DNA from 3 places in the Streptomyces sp. NBC_00019 genome. Region 1 is predicted to be linked to each of the others. Evidence: riboswitches for the same ligand, from Rfam matches in the RefSeq annotation. Region 1 holds a riboswitch; each other region holds the start of a gene.
What was found. Region 1 has a riboswitch for thiamine pyrophosphate ahead of OHU89_RS35220 (thiamine ABC transporter substrate binding subunit). Riboswitches for the same ligand answer to the same signal wherever they lie in the genome.
Positions count from the first base shown of each region.

Region 2: linked by a shared signal. The riboswitch ahead of thiO (glycine oxidase ThiO) and the one ahead of OHU89_RS35220 (thiamine ABC transporter substrate binding subunit) in region 1 are both predicted to bind thiamine pyrophosphate.
Region 3: linked by a shared signal. The riboswitch ahead of thiC (phosphomethylpyrimidine synthase ThiC) and the one ahead of OHU89_RS35220 (thiamine ABC transporter substrate binding subunit) in region 1 are both predicted to bind thiamine pyrophosphate.

Region 1 covers NZ_CP108302.1:7,435,601-7,442,411, reverse strand. Annotated here, with positions in the region: gene OHU89_RS35230 (ABC transporter ATP-binding protein) at 1-502, opposite strand, end outside; gene OHU89_RS35225 (ABC transporter permease) at 502-2,103, opposite strand; gene OHU89_RS35220 (thiamine ABC transporter substrate binding subunit) at 2,148-3,227, opposite strand; TPP riboswitch at 3,306-3,413, opposite strand; gene rlmN (23S rRNA (adenine(2503)-C(2))-methyltransferase RlmN) at 3,437-4,543, opposite strand; gene OHU89_RS35210 (NUDIX domain-containing protein) at 4,586-5,119, opposite strand; gene OHU89_RS35205 (hypothetical protein) at 5,257-5,661, shown strand; gene OHU89_RS35200 (SRPBCC family protein) at 5,696-6,145, opposite strand; gene OHU89_RS35195 (phosphatidate cytidylyltransferase) at 6,279-6,811, opposite strand, start outside.
Region 2 covers NZ_CP108302.1:3,125,080-3,131,890, reverse strand. Annotated here, with positions in the region: gene OHU89_RS14970 (deoxyribonuclease IV) at 1-691, opposite strand, end outside; gene pknB (Stk1 family PASTA domain-containing Ser/Thr kinase) at 753-2,675, opposite strand; gene OHU89_RS14960 (thiazole synthase) at 2,794-3,588, opposite strand; gene thiS (sulfur carrier protein ThiS) at 3,592-3,792, opposite strand; gene thiO (glycine oxidase ThiO) at 3,789-4,943, opposite strand; TPP riboswitch at 4,941-5,052, opposite strand; gene OHU89_RS14945 (hypothetical protein) at 5,105-5,455, shown strand; gene OHU89_RS14940 (NAD(P)/FAD-dependent oxidoreductase) at 5,488-6,705, shown strand; gene OHU89_RS14935 (Rv2175c family DNA-binding protein) at 6,771-6,811, shown strand, end outside.
Region 3 covers NZ_CP108302.1:5,317,049-5,323,859, reverse strand. Annotated here, with positions in the region: gene OHU89_RS25025 (IclR family transcriptional regulator) at 1-722, shown strand, start outside; gene OHU89_RS25020 (SsgA family sporulation/cell division regulator) at 822-1,259, shown strand; gene OHU89_RS25015 (YibE/F family protein) at 1,394-3,052, opposite strand; TPP riboswitch at 3,124-3,313, shown strand; gene thiC (phosphomethylpyrimidine synthase ThiC) at 3,306-5,111, shown strand; gene OHU89_RS25005 (hypothetical protein) at 5,232-6,098, opposite strand; gene OHU89_RS25000 (metallophosphoesterase) at 6,293-6,811, opposite strand, start outside.

The DNA of each region.
Region 1 (6,811 bases):
GCAGCGAGCGGTCCAGCTGCCCGAGCGGCTCGTCCAGCATCAGCAGCCGCGGCCGGGGCGCGAGGGCACGGGCCAGCGCGACCCGCTGCTGCTCACCACCGGAGAGCGAGGCGACGGCACGCCGACCGGCGCCCGGAAGCCCGACGAGGTCGAGCAACTCCCGTACCTGCGAGCCCTGTTCGGCTTTGGAGGCCCCGTGCATCCGCAGCCCGAACGCCACGTTCCCGCCCACGTCCCGCTGCGGGAACAGCTGATGATCCTGGAACATCAGTCCGACCCCGCGCTTGTGCGCGGCCACCCCCACCTGATCGCGGCCGTCCAGCGCCACCCGTCCCTCGTCCAGGTGCTGCAGCCCGGCCACCGCCCGCAGCAGCGTCGACTTCCCGCTCCCGCTGGGCCCGAGCACACACACGATCTCGTGCTCGGCGACCGACAGGTCGACCCCGTCCAGCACCGCCCGCCCGCCGAAGCGGACCGTCGCGCCCTGAAGGCTCAGCAGCATCAGAACTCACCCGTCCGATCGGTCCGCAGCCGCTCCAGCACCAGCAGCGCCACCGCGCACACCACCATCAGAATCGTCGAAAGGGCCATCGCCTGGCCGTAGTTGAGCTCACCGGCCCGCCCCAGCAGCCGCGCCACCGCGACCGGCAGCGTCGGATTGTCGGGCCGCGCGATGAACACGGTCGCCCCGAACTCCCCCAGCGACACGGCGAACGCGAACCCGGCCGCGATCAGCAACGCCCGTCGTACCAGGGGCAGATCGACCTCCCGCCACACCCGCCAGGGCGATGCCCCGAGCACGGCCGCGGCCTCCCGCAGCCGATGGTCCACGGCCCGCAGCACGGGCAGCATGGTCCGTACGACGAACGGCACACCGACCAGCGCCTGCGCGAGCGGCACCAGGATCCACGAGGCCCGCAGATCCAGCGGCGGCTCATCGAGGGCGATCAGGAACCCGAACCCGACCGTCACCGCGGACACCCCCAGCGGCAGCATCAGCAGCGCGTCGAAGCCCCGTACGAACCGCCCCGCGTCCCGCCGGGTCAGCGCGGCCGCCGCGAGGCCGCCGACCACCACCGCGATGGCGGTGGCGGCGACGGCGTACGAGAGGGAGTTGCCGATCGCCTCGATCGGGGGCACCAGGAACACTCCCCCGTCGGCCTTCGTCAGCGCCCGGTAGTACCCGAAGTCGGGGGCGTCGAACGAGCGCTGCACGAGCACGGCGAGCGGCAGCAGCAGGAGTACGACGACGGTGAGCAGCACCCCGCCCAGCAGCGCCCACTGCCCCGCCCCGCGCGGCCGCCGGGCCGTCACGGACGCGTCCACCAGCCGCAGCGCGGTCTCCCGTCGCCGTACGGTCCAGGCGTGCAGAGCGAGGATCGAGCCGACGGCCACGAACTGGATGATCGTGAGGACCGCTGCCGTGGCGAGGTCGAAGATCTCCGAGGTCTGGCGGTAGATCTCCACTTCGAGGGTGGAGAAAGTCGGTCCGCCGAGGATCTGCACCACACCGAAGGAGGTGAAGGTGAACAGGAAGACCATGAGGGCGGCGGCCGCCACGGCGGGCCCGAGCGCGGGCAGGGTCACCTTCCGCCAGGCTGCGAGGCGCGAGGCGCCCAGCATCCGCGCGGCCTCCTCCTGCCGCGGGTCGAGCTGCGCCCAGAGCCCGCCGACCGTCCGTACGACGACCGCGTAGTTGAAGAAGACATGCGCGAGCAGGATCGCCCACACCGTCGTGTCCAGCCGTACGCCCCACAGCTCGTCGAGCAGTCCCCCGCGCCCGACCAGTGCCAGGAACGCCGTCCCCACCACGACCGTCGGCAGCACGAACGGCACCGTCACGACCGCCCGCAGGATCTGCATGCCCGGGAAGTCGAAGCGGGCGAAGACATAGGCACCCGGCAGCGCGATCAGCAGGGTGAGCACGGTGGAGGCGAGGGCCTGCCAGGTGGTGAACCACAGGACGTGCCGGATGTCGGACTGTGCGAGCACGTCCGTGATCCGGCCGAACTGCCACGCGCCGTCGGCCTTGAGCCCGCGCGCCACGATCGCGGCGACGGGCCAGGCGAAGAAGACCCCGAAGAACGCGACGGGCAGGGCCATGAGCCCGAGCCGCGTCACGTTCCCCTTGAGGCTCCCGCGTGGGGCTACTTCAGTACGAGCGAGGTCCACGACTTGACCCACTGGTCACGGTTGTCGGCGATCTTGGCGGGGTCGAGGGTCTCGGGGTCCTTGGCCTGCGGGCCGTACTTCCTGAACTCCTGGGGCACCTCGGCGGCCTCCCGCACGGGGTAGACGAACATGTTCAGCGGCATGTCGTCCTGGAACTGCTTGGTGAGCATGAAGTCGAGGAGCGCCTTGCCGCCCTTGCTGTTCCCGGCGTTGCTCAGCAGGCCCGCGTACTCGACCTGCCGGAAACAGGCCCCCTCGGCGACCCCGGTCGGCGCGGTCGTCGGCTTCGGATCGGCGTAGATGACCTCGGCGGGCGGCGAGGAGGCGTACGAGACGACGAGCGGTCGGTCGGCCTTGGCCTTCTTGCCGCCGGCGGACCCCGAGAACTCCTCGTTGTAGGCCTGCTCCCAGCCGTCGACGACCTTCACGCCGTTGGCCTTGAGCTTCGTCCAGTAGCCCTCCCAGCCGCTGTCGCCGTACTTGGCGGCGGTCCCGAGGAGGAATCCCAGCCCGGGCGAGGAGGTGGAGGCGTTCTCGGTGACGAGGAGGTTCTTGTAGGCGGGCTTGATCAGGTCGTCGAACGAGCTCGGCGGGTCCAGCTTGTGCTCGGTGAAGTACGCCTTGTCGTAGTTGACGCAGATGTCGCCGGTGTCGATCGGCGTGACCCTGTGCTTGTCCTCGTCGACCCGGTACTCGGGCAGGATCAGGTCGGATCCCTTCGCCTCGTACGACTGGAACAGCCCGTTGTCCAGCGCCCGCGACAGCAGGGTGTTGTCGACGCCGAAGAAGACGTCGCCCTGCGGGTTGTCCTTGGTCAGGATCGCCTTGTTGACGGCCTGCCCGGCGTCACCGTCCTCGAGGACCTTGACCTTGTACCCGGACTCCTTCTCGAACGCGGCGAGCACGTTCTTGGAGACGGCCCACGAGTTGTGGCTGACGAGGGTGACGGTCTTGGAGTCGCCGCCGCCGCTGTCGCTGTCGGACGACCCGCACGCGGAGAGCGCGACGAGACCGAACCCGACGGCGAGGACCGTGGCCTTCTTGGTGATGCTCACTGGATTCCTCCTGGGTTGACCAGGAAGAGACGCGGCCCTGCCCGGAACCTCTGAAAGGCTCCGGGCAGGGCGCAACAGCTTGAGTAATGACCGATCTCCCTACCCAGAATGACCTGGGCCAGGTTCGGAGGGTCTGCGGCCCGATTGCCGCACTCTCAGCGCTGTGGCGCTCCCCTGTCGGAATATGAAGATGTACGTACGGGCTCAGGTTACCGCTCGCCCGCCGCCAGCTGACCGCAGGCCCCGTCGATCTCCTGCCCACGGGTGTCCCGAACGGTGACGGGCACCCCGTGCGCGGCGATGGCCTCGACGAAGGCCTTCTCGTCCTCCGGCCGGGAGGCGGTCCACTTGGACCCGGGAGTCGGGTTCAGCGGAATGAGGTTCACATGCACGGGCTTGCCCCTGAGCAGCCGCCCGAGCCGGTCACCACGCCAGGCCTGGTCGTTGATGTCCCGGATGAGCGCGTACTCGATGGAGAGCCGGCGCCCCGACTTCTCGACGTACTCGAACCCGGCGTCGAGCACCTCGCGCACCTTCCACCGCGTGTTCACGGGTACGAGGGTGTCGCGCAGCTCGTCGTCCGGCGCGTGCAGCGAGATCGCGAGCCGGCACTTGAAGCCCTCGTCGGAGAACCGGTGGATGGCCGGCACCAGACCGACGGTCGAGACGGTGATGCCACGCTGCGAGATGCCGAGCCCGTCGGGGGCGGGGTCGGTGAGGGCCCGGATGGACTGCACGACCCGCTTGTAGTTGGCGAGCGGCTCACCCATGCCCATGAAGACGATGTTGGAGAGCCGCGCGGGCCCACCGGGCACGTCCCCGTCGCGCAGCGCCCGCATCCCGTCCACGATCTGATGGACGATCTCGGCGGTGGACAGATTCCGGTCGAGCCCGGCCTGTCCGGTCGCGCAGAAGGGACAGTTCATCCCGCACCCGGCCTGCGAGCTGATGCACATGGTCACCCGGTCCGGGTACCGCATCAGCACCGACTCCACGAGCGTCCCGTCGAACAGCCGCCACAGCGTCTTGCGCGTGGTTCCCTGGTCGGTCGACAGATGCCGTACGACGGTCATCAGCTCAGGAAGCAGCGCCTCCTGCAGCTTTCCGCGAGCACCGGCCGGGATATCGGTCCACTGCTCCGGATCGTGCGCGTACCGCGCGAAGTAGTGCTGCGAGAGCTGCTTGGCACGGAACGGCTTCTCACCGATCTCGGCCACGACATCCTTGCGCTCGGCAGGCGTGAGATCGGCAAGGTGCCGCGGCGGCTTCTTGGCTCCGCGGGGGGCGGCGAAAGTGAGTTCTCCGGGCTTGGGCATGGTCATACCAGTGTCGCAGATCAACCGGAGTGCCCCAGTCGACTACCGCCACGCCCAGAGATGGGCGGAAACCGCCCCGTCGCCGGCCTCCCTGGTCCAGAAGTTCCACGAGGAGAGACCCGGCACCTGGACGTCGACGTCGTGGAAGACGTACTCGGACGCCAGACCGGGATACGACGGCGACGAGTCCCGGCGCAGACGCCGTTCGGACACGGGGCCCACGACGACTCCGGGGCCTTCGACTCCGAGCTCCTCGGCCACGCACCGCCGTGCCGTGTCCGCCGCTTGCTCTCCGGGCTTCATCTTCTCGGCGGGGGCTTCGTCCCGGGGGCGCCAACTGCCGTCGGCCATCAGCTGCGCGATCTCTACGAGCTCCTTGCCGCCCTGCCGGATGCGCAGGGTGACGACGGTGACGCGACGCAACGGCGGCTCGGAGTCCAAGGTCGTCTCCCCCGCCTCGATCTCGTCCCACAGGTGCTGTACGGACTTGGTCCCGTCGGTCCCCCACGACTCCTGGGGAATGCCGTTCCCCTCCAGCCACTCCCGGAGTCGATCCAGGCTGTCCGGAACCCACATACGCCCCGCCCCTATGTAGCCCGCTCCACCACCCATACGGGAGGCAGCTGCCTCGTCGCAGGGGACCCTACGGCGGAATCGTGGACGGCACACAGAACGCAGCAGCGCCCTGTGCCTTCCAGGAGGGGACCCGTTCCATGGCCGCCAACCGCCGACGCGGACGCCGTATCGCCGCCGTCGCCACCACCGTCGCCGCCGTCACACTGACCGCCGGGCTCCTCACCGGCTGCGAGAACACCTACGACGCGCTCGACTGTCTCACCAACGCCGACACGATCTCCGACAGTCTCAAGGCGATCCACGAGGCGGGCTGGGACGCGGCGAAGGACCCGTCGAAGACCGGCGAGTCCATCGACACCATCGAGAAGAACCTCGACAAGATCAACGACGACACGGACGACGGCAAGGTCGACAAGGCCGTCGACGACCTGGACAAGGCCATCGACGACTACAACAAGTCCATCCTCGACGGCGACACCGACCCGGACAGCAGCCGGATCGACGCCGCCGCGAATGAGCTCAAGGACGTCTGCACGTCCTAGGCGGTGGTGCGTTTCCCAGGTGGTGGGGCGCTTCCTAGGGGGTGGGGCGCTCCAGGCACTCCTTGAGCAGCTGCTCGTCCCGCGGGAGCTCCTTGCGGACCTGCGGGCGGACGACGAGGGGAACCAGGGCCTTGCCGAGGCCGTGCCCCTCGAAGTCGATCTCTATCGTCACGCGGGAGCGGCGCCCGTCGTCGAGCGACTCGATCTCGCCGTGGGTACGTGGCCTGACGGGGCCTTCGATGCCGTGCAGATCCCAGCTGTACGGCGGGTCGAGCCTGTCGAACTCGACGGTCATCGGAATCTCACGGTTCCCGATGCGCCGGGTGACCCGGACCCGGGAGCCGGCGTGGACGGGCCCCTCGTCGAGCGGCTCGGCCTTGACGGCGCTCAGCTGCCATTCCGGCAGGTGGGAGGGGTCGGTGATATACGCATAGACGTCTTCGGGACTGCGGTCGACGTCGATCACTTCACGGATGGCGGACATGACGCCCTCCTTCCAGGGCGATCCCCTTCGAGGGCTTACAGAGGAATCGTCCCACTGGACCAGCCGGTAGAACAGAACCGCCGGAACGGAAGAAGCCCCCGCCGAAGCGAGGGCTTCTCCTGTACGGAAACGATCAGCCGGAACCGACGAACAGCACCAGCAGCAGCCACACCACCGGCGCCGTCGGCAGCAGAGAGTCCAGCCGGTCCATGATGCCGCCATGGCCCGGCAGCAGCGTGCCCATGTCCTTGATGCCCAGGTCCCGCTTGATCATCGACTCCCCGAGGTCGCCGAGCGTGGCGCTGGCAGCGACCGCGAAGCCCAGCACCAGACCCTGCCACCAGGTGCCGTCATCGATCAGGAAATGCATGCACAGCGCACCCGCGACCATCGCGAACGACACCGCGCCGAGCAGGCCCTCGCGGGTCTTGCCGGGACTGATGCGCGGCGCGAGCTTGTGCCTGCCGAAGCGCCAGCCGACGGCGTACGCCCCGGTGTCGCTGACGACCGTCAGGACCAGGAACGTCATGACACGGAACGCACCGTCGTCCGCGGTGAGCATCATCGCGACGAACGTTGCCAGGAACGGCACGTAGAACGCCGCGAAGACCCCCGCGGTGACGTCCTTCAGATAGCCCTCGGGCGGCTCGGTCATCCGCCAGACCA
Region 2 (6,811 bases), 4.3 Mb from region 1:
GGGCGCCGACCACGTCCTTGGGGTCGTTGGCGTGGATCAGCTTCAGACGGCCCTCGCCGACGGTGTCCACCAGCAGGTCGAGGGTCTGGTGCATGCCGGAGGGGCCGGTCAGGTCGTGGCCGGCCGCGAAGATGTGGCAGGTGTCGAGGCAGATGCCCAGCTTGGGATGGGCGTCCAGCGCCTCGAAGTACGGACCGAAGTCCCAGGTCCGCGAGCAGAGCGAGGCACCCTGGCCGGCGGTCGACTCCAGCAGCAGATACGGGTCGTCGTCGTGGGTGAGCTCGTCGAGCAGCGGCAGCATGTACTCCCGAACCTGGTTGAGGGCGACGGACCGGTCCCGTCCGCCGGTCGCGCTGCCCGTGTGCACGACGACGCCGAGCGCCCCGATCTCCCGCCCGCGCCGCAGCGAGTGCCGCAGGCTCTCCACCGACCTCTCCACCGTCGCCTCGGTGTGCGAGCCGAAGTTGATCAGATACGGGGCATGGACGTACGCCGGGATCGACTCCGCCGCGCACGCCGCACGGAACTCCTCGTCCTGCCGCGGGTTGCCGGTGGGCGTGGCCCAGCCGCGCGGGTTGGCGACGAAGACCTGCACGGTCTCGGCCGCGAGGTCACGGGCGTAGGACAGACCGACGGAGTTCAGACCGCCGGCCACGGGGACATGGCCGCCGACGGGGTTGCGCTGAGTCATCACCCGTCCAGGGTGCCACGCGGCGCGGGGCACCCTGTCAACGGCTGGTGATCGGGCCCGCTCAGCGGATCTCGATGGTGATCGTCGACCCCTTGGGGGCGGTCTGGCCGCCCTCCACCGACTGGTTCTTGACGGTGTCGCCGAACAGCCCGAGGAGCCCGCGGTCCTCGTCGACCTCGAAGCCGGCCCCCTCCAGCTCGGTCTTCGCGTCGTCGACGCTGTCGCCGACCACGTCCGGGACCTCGACCATCTCCGGACCCTTGGAGATCGTCAGCGTCACGGTGTCGCCCTCGGCGGCCTCGCTGCCGTCCTGCGGGGTCTGCGCGGCGACCAAGCCCTTGTCGTACTCGGAGTTGACCTGCTCGGAGGCGACCTTCACCTTCAGGCCCGCGTCCTCCAGGTCCGCCTTCGCGTCCTCCAGGCTCTCGCCGGTGACGTCCGGGACGTCCACCGGGCTGCCCTTGCTGACGACGAGGGCGACCGCCGCGCCCGAGCGGAGCGTGGTGCCCGCCTCCGGGTCGGTGCTGATCACGAAGCCCTTGATGACGTCCTCGCTGAACTCCCGGGTCACCATGCCCGGTTCGAGCCCGTCGCCCTTGAGCCGTGCCCTCGCCTTGTCGAGGCGGAGGCCCTTCAGGTCACCCAGCTTCACGGTCTCGGGGCCCTTGGAGACGGTCAGCGTCACGGAGTCGTTGCTCCGTATGCGGGTGCCCACGGTCGGGTCCGAGCCGATGACCCGGCCGCGCTTCACGGTGTCGCTGTACTCCTGCTTCACCTTGCCGACCTCGAGCCCGGCCTCCTCCAACCGGTCCCGGGCCTGCGTCTCGGTCTTGTCGATCAGCGCCGGGACCTTGGTGAACTGGCCGGAGTTGATGTACCAGACGCCGGCTCCGACACCGAGGATCAGCAGAAGGGCGACGACGATCGCGAGCGGCCCGCGCGGGGGTCCCGAACGGCGCCGGCGCGGCGGGGGCGGCGGCGGGGACTCGAACCGGCTCGTGTGGTTGAGCGCGGGCCCGTCCTCGTTGACCGGTAGCGGCCTCGGCACCGTCAGTGAGCGCGGGATCACGCTGGTGCGGTCCTCGGTGCCACTGTGCGCGACGGACAGGGCCTGCGGCGGCACCAGGTCCAGCTGGTCCTCGCTGAGCGCGCCGCGCGCCGCGCGGGCCTGCGCGAGCAGCGCCACCGCGTCGTACGGGCGGATGTCCGGGGTGCGGGCGGTCGCCGAGGCGACCAGCTCGTCCAGCTCGTACGCCAGCCCCGGCACGATGCCCGAGGGCGGCGGGACGTCCTCGTGGAGGTGCTTGTAGAGCACCACGGCGGGGGAGTCCCCGTCGTGCGGCTTCTCGCCGGTCAGCATCTCGTAGAGCACGACACCGCACGCGTACACGTCGACGCGGGGGTCGGCTGTGCCGCTCTCGATCTGCTCCGGCGCGAGATACGAGACCGTGCCGAGCACGGTGCCCGTGGTGTTGGTGACGGTGTCGACGGACCGGACGAGCCCGAAGTCGGCCACCTTGACCCGGCCGTCGTCCCCGATCAGCACGTTCTCGGGCTTCATGTCCCGGTGCACGAACCCCGCGCGGTGCGCGGCGCCGAGCGCGGCGAGGACCGGCTCCAGGATGTCGAGCGCGGCCCGCGGCTGCAGCGCGCCACGGTCGCGCAGCACGTCACGCAGGGTGCAGCCCGCCACGTACTCCATGGCGAGATAGACGTACGACCCGTCGGTGCCCTGGTCGAAGACCTGCACCACATTGGGGTGGGCGAGCCGGGCGACGGACTTGGCCTCGCGGATGAACCGGTCGACGAAGGTGACGTCGGCGGCGAGGCCCGGGTGCATCACCTTCAGCGCGAGCACGCGGTCGAGGCGGGTGTCCACGGCCCGGTAGACCGTGGCCATCCCGCCGACCGCGATCCGCGCGTCCACGCGATAGCGGCCGTCGAGCACCTGCCCGACCAGAGGGTCCTGAAGGGTCGTATCCACGCAGGTGAGTGTACGAGCCGCGACTGACAGGGCCGCAGGTTCGGGCGAGATCGGGGCGGGACTGAAGCCGTCCTGTGACGGACGTCGCAACGAATTTCGGCCTGCGTCGAACGTACGTTCAGAATGCGGGGCGTTCGGGATCCAGCCGCGCCAACCCCTCCTTGGGGGACGAGGCTTCGGCGAAATGCCGCTTGGGGATGCGCCCCGCCCGGTACGCCAGCCGGCCCGCCTCCACCGCGTGCCGCATCGCGTGCGCCATCAGCTCCGGCTCCTGGGCCCGCGTCACCGCCGAGGCGAGCATCACACCCGCGCACCCCAGCTCCATCGCGAGCGCCGCGTCCGACGCCGTACCGGCCCCCGCGTCCAGGATCACCGGCACGCGCGCGTGCTCGACGATCAGCTGGAAGTTGTGCGGGTTGCGGATCCCGAGCCCGGAGCCGATCGGGGAGCCCAGCGGCATGATCGCCGCGCAGCCCACGTCCTCCAGCTTCCGCGCGAGGACGGGGTCGTCGTTGGTGTACGGCAGGACCGTGAAACCGTCGTCGACCAGCGTCTCCGCGGCGTCCAGGAGCTCGATGGGGTCCGGCAGCAGGGTGCGTTCGTCGGCGATCACCTCCAGCTTGATCAGATCGGTGCCGAGGGCCTCGCGCGCGAGGCGGGCCGTCAGCACGGCCTCGCCCGCGGTGAAGCAGCCCGCGGTGTTGGGCAGCACCTCGATGCCGAGCCTGGTCAGCACGGAGAGGACCGAGCCGTGCACATTCGGATCCACCCGGCGCATCGCGACCGTGGTCAGCTCTGTGCCCGAGGCGATCAGCGCCCGCTCCAGCACATCCGGGCTGGGCGCGCCGCCGGTGCCCATGATCAGGCGGGAGGAGAAGGTCGTACCGCCGAGGACGAAGGGATCGTCGGCCATGGGTCAGCCTCCTTGGACGGCGGTGAGGACCTCGACGCGGTCTCCCTCGCGGAGGGACGTCGACGGCCACTGTCCGCGCGGGACGACGGTCTCGTTGAGGGCCGCGGCCACTCCGGCGGGGGCCGGGGCGAGGGCCCGCACGACGGTGTCGAGAGCCGTGCCGGGAGCGATCTCCCGCGGCTCTCCGTTGACGGAGATGTTCATGCGGGCAGCTCCGTGAAGGTGAAACGCCGGGGGGTGAAGGGGCGGACCTCGACCGGCAGTTCACCCGTGGTCAGCACATGGGCCATCGCGTCGCCGGTGACCGGCGTGAGCAGCACACCGTTGCGATAGTGGCCGGTCGCCAGGAGCAGCCCAGGGAGCTCGGTCGGTCCGAGCAGCGGTGCGTTGTCGGGGGAACCGGGGCGCAGCCCCGCGCGGGTCTCCGTGAGCGGCAGTTCCGTGATGCCCGGCACCAGCTCATGGGCGTCGCGCAGCAGCTCGTACACCCCGCCCGCGGTCACCGTGGTGTCCCAGCCCTGCTCCTCGCTGGTCGCCCCGATCACCAGCTCGCCGTTCTCGCGCGGTACCAGATAGACCTGGCTGCCACGGACCACGGCCCGCACGGTCCGGTTCAGGAAGGGCGCGTACCGCTGCGGCACGGTCAGCCGCAGCACCTGCCCCTTCACGGGCCGCACCGGCGGCAGCACGTCGTCGGGGACACCGGCGAGCCGCCCGCTGAGGCTGCCGGCGGCGAGCACCACCTGGGCCGCGCCCAGCCGGGTGCCGTCGGTGGCGGTGATGCCGGCGGCCCGGTCCCCCACGAGGTCCAGGCGCTCGGCCCACAGGCGGTGGAAGACCACGCCCGCCCGCTCGCAGGCGGCCAGCAGCGCCTTGATCAGCCGCCGGGGGTCGATCTGATGGTCGCCGTCGACCCGCAGCCCGCCGCGCACGCCCGGTGCGAGCATCGGCTCCAGGCGCCGGCATTCCCGCCCGGACAGCCACTCCGACTCCAGGCCCGACTCCTGCTGCAGGGCGTGCAGTTCCCGCAGATGGGCACGGTCGTCGGCGTCCAGCGCGACGGCGAGCGTGCCGCAGCGGCGGTAGCCGAGGTCGTGGCCGGTCAGCTCGGTGAGCTCGGCCGCGAACTCCGGATAGCGGCGGGCCGAGGCCAGGTTCAGGCCCAGCAGGGTCTGCTCGCCGTAGTGCAGTTCCGTGACGGCGGCCAGCATCCCGGCGGCCACCTGGGCGGCCCCGCCGCCCGGTTCGGGATCGACGACGGCTGTGGCGAAACCGCGCTGCGCGGCCCGCCAGGCCGTGACAAGGCCGATGATTCCGCCCCCGACGACGAGGACGTCTGACGTACGTGAGGACATGGGCGTCCAGCCCCTCCCTTCGCCGGCATGACCCGGATCAGGTTCGTACGGTCGGAGGCCGCCAGCCTCCCTCTCAGCCCGGTGCGTCCGGGCTCCCGCGAGTGCTCTACGTTGGCCACCCTAGCTCTTGGTTTTGCGCTTGTGTAAGGGAGCCTGCTGCCATGCCCCGCTCGCTGGACGGCCTCGTCCTCGCCCCCGTCGCCGACCAGGCCCCAGGTCAGGTGGGTACCCGCACCCGGTTCACGTACCACGAGAAGAGCGGCGAGATCTGGGCCGAATACACGGGCGGCGACGTCGTGCGCGGGCATCTGGTGGGTACCCGGGAGGGCGACCGGCTCGACTTCCGGTACGTCCAGCTCAAGCACGACGGGACGACCTCGTCGGGGCACTGCGTGTCCACGGTCGTCGAGCTGCCGGACGGGCGGGTGCGGCTGGAGGAGAGCTGGGAGTGGGAGTCGCAGCAGGGCAGCGGGACGAGCGTTGTGGAGCAGGTCACGGTGCATGACCGCTGACTGACAAATTGTCAGTTGTCTATGGTGATCCGGTGAGCGAGCAGACGGAGCAGTCTCAGCGGCGCGTGGTCGTGGTCGGCGCGGGCATGGCCGGCGTACAGACCGCGGTAGCCCTGCGCGAACAGGGTTTCACCGGCACCGTGACCCTCATCGGCGCGGAGCCGCATCAGCCGTACGACCGGCCGCCGCTGTCGAAGGCCGTACTGCTCGGCAAGGCCGAGGGCTCCGCCTTCGACGTCGACTTCGAGGCGCTCGGCATCGAACTGGAGCTGGGCCGCGAGGCGCTGGGCGTCCGCCCCGCCGAGCACGAACTGGACACCGAGTCCGGGCCCGTGCCGTACGACGTCCTGGTCCTCGCCACCGGTGCCGAACCGATCCGGCTGCCCGGCGCGGAGGGCGTCCCCGGTGTCCATCTGCTGCGCACCCTCGACGACGCCGAGCGGCTGCGGCCCGTACTCGCCCGACAGCACGACATCGTGGTGGTCGGCGCGGGCTGGATCGGCGCCGAGTTCGCCACCGCCGCGCGCGAGGCGGGCTGCGCGGTGACGGTCGTGGAGGCCGCCGAACGGCCGCTCGCGGGGGCCCTTCCTGCGGAGGTCGCCGCGCCGATGTCGTCCTGGTACGCCGACGCCGGTGCCGCGCTGCGCACAAACGCGCGCGTGGAGCGGGTGCGGCCCGGCGAGGTACTCCTGGACGACGGCACGCGGCTGCCCGCGGACGCCGTCGTGGTCGGCATCGGCGCCCGCCCCGCCACGGCCTGGCTGGCCGGCTCGGGCATCGACCTCGGCGCGCACGGCGAGGTCGTGGCCGACGACCGCCTGCGCACCTCCGCGCCGGACGTCTACGCGGTCGGCGACTGCGCGTCCTTCCCTTCGGGAAGGTACGGCGAGCGGCTGCTGGTCCACCACTGGGACAACGCCCTCCAGGGCCCGCGCACGGTGGCGGCCAACATCATCGGCGAGACGCCCGCGGTCTACGACCCCGTGCCGTACTTCTGGTCCGAGCAGTTCGGCCGCTTCGTCCAGTACGTCGGCCATCACACGTCCGCCGACACGGTCCTGTGGCGCGGTGACCCGTCCGGCCCGGCCTGGACGGTCTGCTGGCTGCGCGAGAACCGCCTCGTCGCCCTGCTGGCGGTGGGCCGGCCCCGGGACCTGGCACAGGGGCGGCGGCTGATCGAGGCGGGGCCGGAGCTGGACCCGGAGCTGCTGGCGGACCCGTCGAGGCCGCTGAAGGCGGCGACAGTGTAGTTCGAATGCCCAGGTCGCAGGGGTCTGGCTTCCGACTGTCAGTGCGGGATGGCAGGCTTGATGCCGTGACCGAGATTGACGCAAAGATCGATGCTCTCGTCCCCGC
Region 3 (6,811 bases), 2.1 Mb from region 1:
AGCGCGCGATGCGCCTGCTGGAATCCGTCGCCGAGCACGAACACGGCGCCCCCGCCAAACAACTGGCCCGCGAGACCGGCCTCGCCCTGCCCACGGCCTACCACCTGCTGCGCACCCTGGTCCACGAGGGATATCTGCGCCGGGACAAGGGCCTGTTCTTCCTCGGCGAGGCGGCCGAACGGCTGAGCAGCAGCGGAGCACAGGAGAAACGTCGCAGCACGATCGCCGAGACACTGGCCCACTGGCGCGACGCCATCGGCGTACCCGTGTACTACGCGATCTACCGGGACGGCGAGATCGAGGTCATGTGCGTCTCCGACACCCCGGGCAACCCGGCGGTCGAGGAATGGGCCGACTTCCGCGAGACGGCGCACGCCCACGCCATCGGACAGTGCCTGCTCTCCCAGCTCGACGAGGACGCCCGCCGCGACCACCTGGACCGCTACCCCGTGCAGGCCATCACCCCGTACACCGTGCGGGACAGCCACACGCTGCTACGGCGTCTGGACCGGACGCGGCGGATGGAACCGGTCTTCGAACGGCAGGAGTACGCGCTGGGGACGGTCTGCGCGGCGATTCCGATCACCATGGGCACCACCGCCGCGACGATGGCCATCTCGCTCCCCGCCCACCAGGCCGACCGACTGGCGGCCGCCACCCGTCAGCTGCAGAGCGAGATCGGACGCCTCCTCGGGTCGCTCGCGATCTCTATCAGTATCTGAAAACTCACTCCTTGTGATCTCCCGTGTACGTTCAGCAAACTTCCACCACAGTCAAAGGGATCATTCCCGGCCAGTCGACGGCAGATGACGGGGTAGACGATGGGTGAGTCCGTACAGGCAGAGGTCATGATGAGCTTTCTCGTGTCCGAGGAGCTCGCCTTCCGTATCCCGGTGGAGCTGCGCTACGAGACCTGCGATCCCTACGCCGTGCGGCTCACCTTCCATCTGCCCGGTGACGCGCCGGTGACCTGGGCGTTCGGGCGTGAGCTGCTGATCGACGGTGTGGGGCGGCCGTGCGGGGACGGGGATGTGCGCATCGCGCCGGCCGAGGCGGACACGCTGGGTGAGGTCCTGATCCGCCTTCAGGTCGGCGTCGACCAGGCGCTGTTCCGCTCCTCGGCGGCGCCGCTCATCGCCTTCCTCGACCGCACCGACAAGCTGGTGCCGCTGGGCCAGGAGGGTGCGCTCGCCGACTTCGACGCCCACCTCGAGGAGGCCCTGGACCGGATTCTGGCGGAGGAACAGAGCGCGGGCTGAAGCGTTACGGCCATGGGGGGCGTAACGCTTCAGCACGGGCGTGGGGCTCGTGCAGGAACGCTTCTCCTCAGCGGGGCCCCAGGCATGTCACAGGGGCTGTACGGCGCCGTACAGCCCCTGTGAAGATGCAGGCGTCAGCGCTTGCGCCGTCGCCCGCGCCCGCCTCGTGCCGCGGGCGGCTGTGTGCCCGCCGACATCGACTGGGCTCCCGCCGGAGCCGGCCGGCCGCCCACCGGCGCCGTCCCGGAGCCCGGAAGCGCAGGCCGGTCGGCCGACACCACCAGGGCCGCGAGGGCGGTCGTCACCGGCACGGACGCGACCAGGCCGATCGAGCCCACCAGCGTGCGCACGATCTCCTCGGCGACGAGCTCGCTGTTGGCTACCGTCCCCACGCTGCTCTGCGCGATGGAGAAGAGCAGCAGCAGCGGCAGAGCGGCGCCCGCGTAGGCGAGGACGAGCGTGTTGACGACGGACGCGATGTGGTCGCGGCCGATACGGATGCCCGCGCGGTACAGATCGCGCCAGCCCATCGACGGATTGGCCTCGTGCAGCTCCCAGACCGCCGACGTCTGGGTGACCGTCACATCGTCGAGGACACCGAGCGAACCGATGATGACGCCGGCGAGCAGCAGACCGCTCATGTCGATCGACGGGTACAGGCCGTGGATCAGGCCGGTGTTGTCGTCCGTGTTGCCGGTGAGCGCGGCCCAGCCGATGAACAGCGAGCCGAGCACGCCGATCAGCAGCAGCGAGATCAGCGTGCCGAGCACCGCGACGGATGTTCTCGCCGAGAGTCCGTGGCACAGATACAGGGCGATCAGCATGATGGCGCTCGCCCCGACCACGGCCACGACCAGCGGATTCGAGCCCTGCAGGATCGCGGGCAGGATGAAGAAGTTCAGGATCATGAAGCTGATGGCCAGCGCGACCAGCGCCATGACGCCCCGCAACCGCCCGACGACCACGACGGCGAGTGCGAAGATGCCCGCGAGCAACGCCATGGGGAGCCTGCGGTTCACGTCGGTGACCGAGTACTGCAGGTCCTTGGGGGCGGAGGGCTCGTAGGCGACCACGACCTTCTCGCCCTGGTGCAACTGCCGCGACTGGTCCGGTTGCACGATCTCGGTGAACGTACGGCCCTTGTCGGCGCCGGTGTCGACGCGGATCGTCGCCTTCTTGCAGTCGCCGTCGGCCTGCTGCTGGGCGGAGGAGCCCTCGGCGGTGGAAGTGTCGCCGGTCGGGGTCTCGCCCGAGGCGTTGACCGACTTGCAGCTCACGCTCACGACCTTGGTGACCGTGGCCTGCTGGGTCTGCCGGTCGAAGCCGACGCCGGTGCGCTCATGACCCGGAGCGCCCCCCGGCCACAGCACGGCGAGCCCGACGATCACGGCGACGCCGAAGGGGATGAGGATCGCGGCGATGACCTTGCGCAGGTGCTTGGAGACGGGGGCCGCCGGGCCGTGACTGTGGCTGTGACCGTGTCCGCCGCCACCGCCGGTGCCCCCACCACCGGAACCGGGGCCGTGCCCATGCCCGTGTCCGCCACCGGCGTCGTGCTCGTGGCCGCCGGCGGCACCGGGCCCGTGCTCGAACCGGCCGCCCGATCCGGGCTCCTGTCCGAACCCGTCACCGGTGCCGTTTCCGTGCTCGTGCCAGTCGCCGGAGCCCGGGCCCGGGCCGTACCCGGCACCCTGCCCGTCTGCGGGTCGGGGTCCGTTGCCGGGCCCGTTTCCGGAGCCGGGCCTGCGAGGAGGCTCGGGCGGTGGGAACGGGGGCTGATGTGTCGTGGTCACCGACCGATCATCGCAAGAACGACAGGGGCCCTCTGTTCACCGCGCCCGAATTGACGCTAGCGTGGGGGCACCTTTGTACACGCGGGAGCTCGGAGCACCGGGCTGAGAGGGCGCTGACCTCCGTCCCAGCGATGTTTCACGTGGAACATCGTCACCAGCGAGTGACTTTCCACACGAAACGTCGGCAGACGGAAGCCGCTGCGTCGACCGCCGAACCTGTTACCGGGTAATGCCGGCGTAGGGAGTAGGTCTCATGACCATCAAGGACGCGCGCACGCCTGCCTTCAGCCAGGACGAACAGCCCATTCAGGGCGAACAGTCCGCGGAGGTCGGGAAGTCCATCGGCTGGCACAAGGCGTATGTCGAGGGCTCCCGCCCCGATCTGCGGGTGCCGGTCCGTCAGGTGCACCTCACCAACGGGCAGTCGGTCACGCTGTACGACACATCGGGCCCGTACACCGACCCCCTGGTCGATACCGACGTCCGCCGGGGGCTGGCCCCGCTCCGGGAGAACTGGATCATCGCCCGCGGCGACACCGAGGAGTACGCGGGCCGTCCCGCCCGTCCCGAGGACGACGGCATCAAGCACACCTCGCCGCGGGGCGGCAACCTGCGCAACCTCGACGCGGTCTTCCCCGGGCGGCCCCGGCTGCCGCGCCGTAGCCGCGACGGTGGAGCGGTCACACAGCTCGCGTACGCACGCCGCGGTGAGATCACGCCGGAGATGGAGTACGTGGCCCTGCGGGAGAACGTGGCCCCCGAGGTCGTCCGGGAGGAGATCGCGGCCGGCCGCGCGGTCCTCCCGGCCAACGTCAACCACCCGGAGATCGAGCCGATGATCATCGGCAAGCGGTTCCTGGTGAAGGTCAACGCCAACATCGGCAACTCCGCGGTGACGTCCTCCATCGAGGAGGAGGTCGAGAAGATGACCTGGGCGACCCGCTGGGGCGCCGACACGGTCATGGACCTGTCCACCGGCCGCAACATCCACACCACCCGCGAGTGGGTGCTGCGCAACTCCCCCGTCCCCATCGGCACGGTGCCGCTCTACCAGGCGCTGGAGAAGGTGGACGGCAAGGCCGAGGAACTGACCTGGGAGATCTACAAGGACACGGTCATCGAGCAGGCCGAGCAGGGCGTGGACTACATGACGGTCCACGCGGGCGTCCGCCTCCCGTACGTACCGCTGACGGCCAACCGCAAGACGGGCATCGTCTCGCGCGGCGGCTCGATCATGGCGGCCTGGTGCCTCGCGCACCACAAGGAGTCGTTCCTCTACGAGAACTTCGAGGAACTCTGCGAGATTCTCGCCGCCTACGACGTCACGTACTCGCTCGGTGACGGTCTCCGGCCGGGTTCGATCGCGGACGCCAACGACGAGGCGCAGTTCGCGGAGTTGAGGACGCTCGGGGAACTCAACACGATCGCGAAGCGTTTCAACGTACAGACCATGATCGAGGGTCCGGGCCACGTCCCGATGCACAAGATCAAGGAGAACATCGACCTTCAGCAGGAGATCTGCGAGGAGGCACCGTTCTATACGCTCGGCCCGCTGACCACGGACGTCGCCCCGGCGTACGACCACATCACCTCAGGCATCGGTGCCGCGATGATCGCGTGGTGGGGCACGGCGATGCTCTGCTACGTCACGCCCAAGGAGCACTTGGGCCTGCCCAATCGTGACGACGTGAAGACGGGCGTCATCACCTACAAGATCGCGGCCCATGCGGCGGACCTCGCCAAGGGACACCCTGGCGCACAGGAGTGGGACGACGCGCTGTCGGACGCCCGCTTCGAGTTCCGCTGGGAGGACCAGTTCAACCTCGCCCTCGACCCTGACACGGCCCGCGAGTTCCACGACGAGACACTCCCCGCCGAGCCGGCCAAGACGGCCCACTTCTGCTCGATGTGCGGGCCGAAGTTCTGTTCCATGAAGATCTCCCAGGACATCCGCCGTCGTCACGGCGGGAACCAGGAGGAGATCGAGGAGGGCATGGCCCAGAAGTCGAAGGAGTTCGCGGCTGCGGGGAACCGGGTGTATCTGCCGCTCGCCGACTGAGCGGAGGCCCGTCGGGGGATGCGGGAGGCGCAGGCCGTCCGGCGTCCGTGAGGCGCCGGACAACCGGCTTGCGCGCCCCCGAAGTCGGGTTTCCCCGCGGTGAGGGGCGCAAGCCGGGGGTTACTCCGGCTGGTGTTCCGGGCCGCCGAAGTCCGGGCTGGTGTAGTCCGGGCTCGTGAAGCTGGGCCGTGGGCCGGAGGAGCCGTCGTCAGGGCTGCTGAAGCCCGGACGGCCGTAGCCGAGGTGCGGCATACGGCTGGTCGGCGCGGGCGGTGCGGGGCGGTGCAGGGCGGCCGCCGTGCCGGGGTCGGCCAGCGCGTCCCGCAGGAAGGGCAGGACACCCCGCTCCAACAGGGCCTCGCGCCAGGCCTCCCTGGCCCGGGCCACCTCCCCGCTCAGCTCGCCGTACGGCCCGGTGTCCAGCGAGGGCCGGTTGCGCAGGGCGGTGAGCAGGAGGCCGACCGCGGCGACCAGGATCGCGAGCGCGGTCACCGCGCCGAACACCCAACCGGTGGTCAGCATGGTCTGGGCGAACGCCGGCTGGGGGTCCAGCATTTTCAGGATGTACCCCACCAGCAGGAAGATCGCCGCTGCGGTTCCGGCGAGGACGGGCGTCAGGACCGCGGCGACGGCGACGGCGCCCGCACCGGCGGTCTCGGCGACCTCTCCCATGGTGGCGGCGAGCCCCACCGCGCCCGAGCCCGGCTCGGCAGAGCCGGTCTCACGGACGGACGACGGGGTGGACGGCGCCGGTTGGCGCAGTTCCTCGCGGACCTTCACGTAGTGCTGGTACTCGGTCGCCGCGGCCGCCGTGATGATCGCGGTGGCGTTGAGCGCCATGGTGCGCAGCTGTTCGGGATTGAGCCGCTGTCCCACAGCGGCCAGTTCCGGGCGGTGTGGGGCGGAGCGCAGCGCCTCATCGAGGATCCGCTCGTACTCCTGGCGGTCCTCGATCAGCAGGTGCTGCGGAACGCTGTTCATGTGCATCCCCCGATGCTCCGTAGGGCTTGGGGCTCGCATGACTGTGAGCCGTCGGGCAGAAACGGAGGGGAGCCTGCTACGGATAAGCCGATGGTAGAGCGGTGACGGCACACGGTGACAGGGGGTTTCCAGAAATTGGGCCCTGGCCTGCGTCGTTTCTTGCTCAGTCCGTCATGGGGGATCGTCTGCCCCGTGAACGTTCAGATATCCAGCGGCAGTTGCTGGACCAGCAGCTTTCCGGCCATGGTCACACCGCCGTCCATCGCGATGGCCAGCCCCTCGGCGTAGACGTGCGGTCCCTCGACCCGCGGACCCGACGAGTCCTCGCCGTCCTCCGAGCCGACCTCGCCCAGCAGGTAGGGGATCGGGCTGTGACCGTGAACGATCCGCGTGCCGCCGTACGTGTCGAGCAGGGACCGCACATGGTCGGCGCCGCCCTCGTCGCGGAAGGAGAAGCGCTTGGTGAACTTGCGGAACAGATCCCATACCTCGTCCGCGTCGTTGCGCGTGATCGTCTCGCGGACGGTGTCGTTGACCGCCTCGATCGAGTCGCCGTAGTCGAGGTAGGCGGTGGTGTCCGAGTGGACGAGCAGGTGCCCGTCGACCTCCTCCATGGCGTCGAGGCGGGCCATCCACTGGAGGTGGTGGTCCTGGAGGCGGTCCATGTCGGTCTTCTGCCCGCCGTTGAGCAGCCAGGCCGCCTGGAAGGTGGCGGTGCC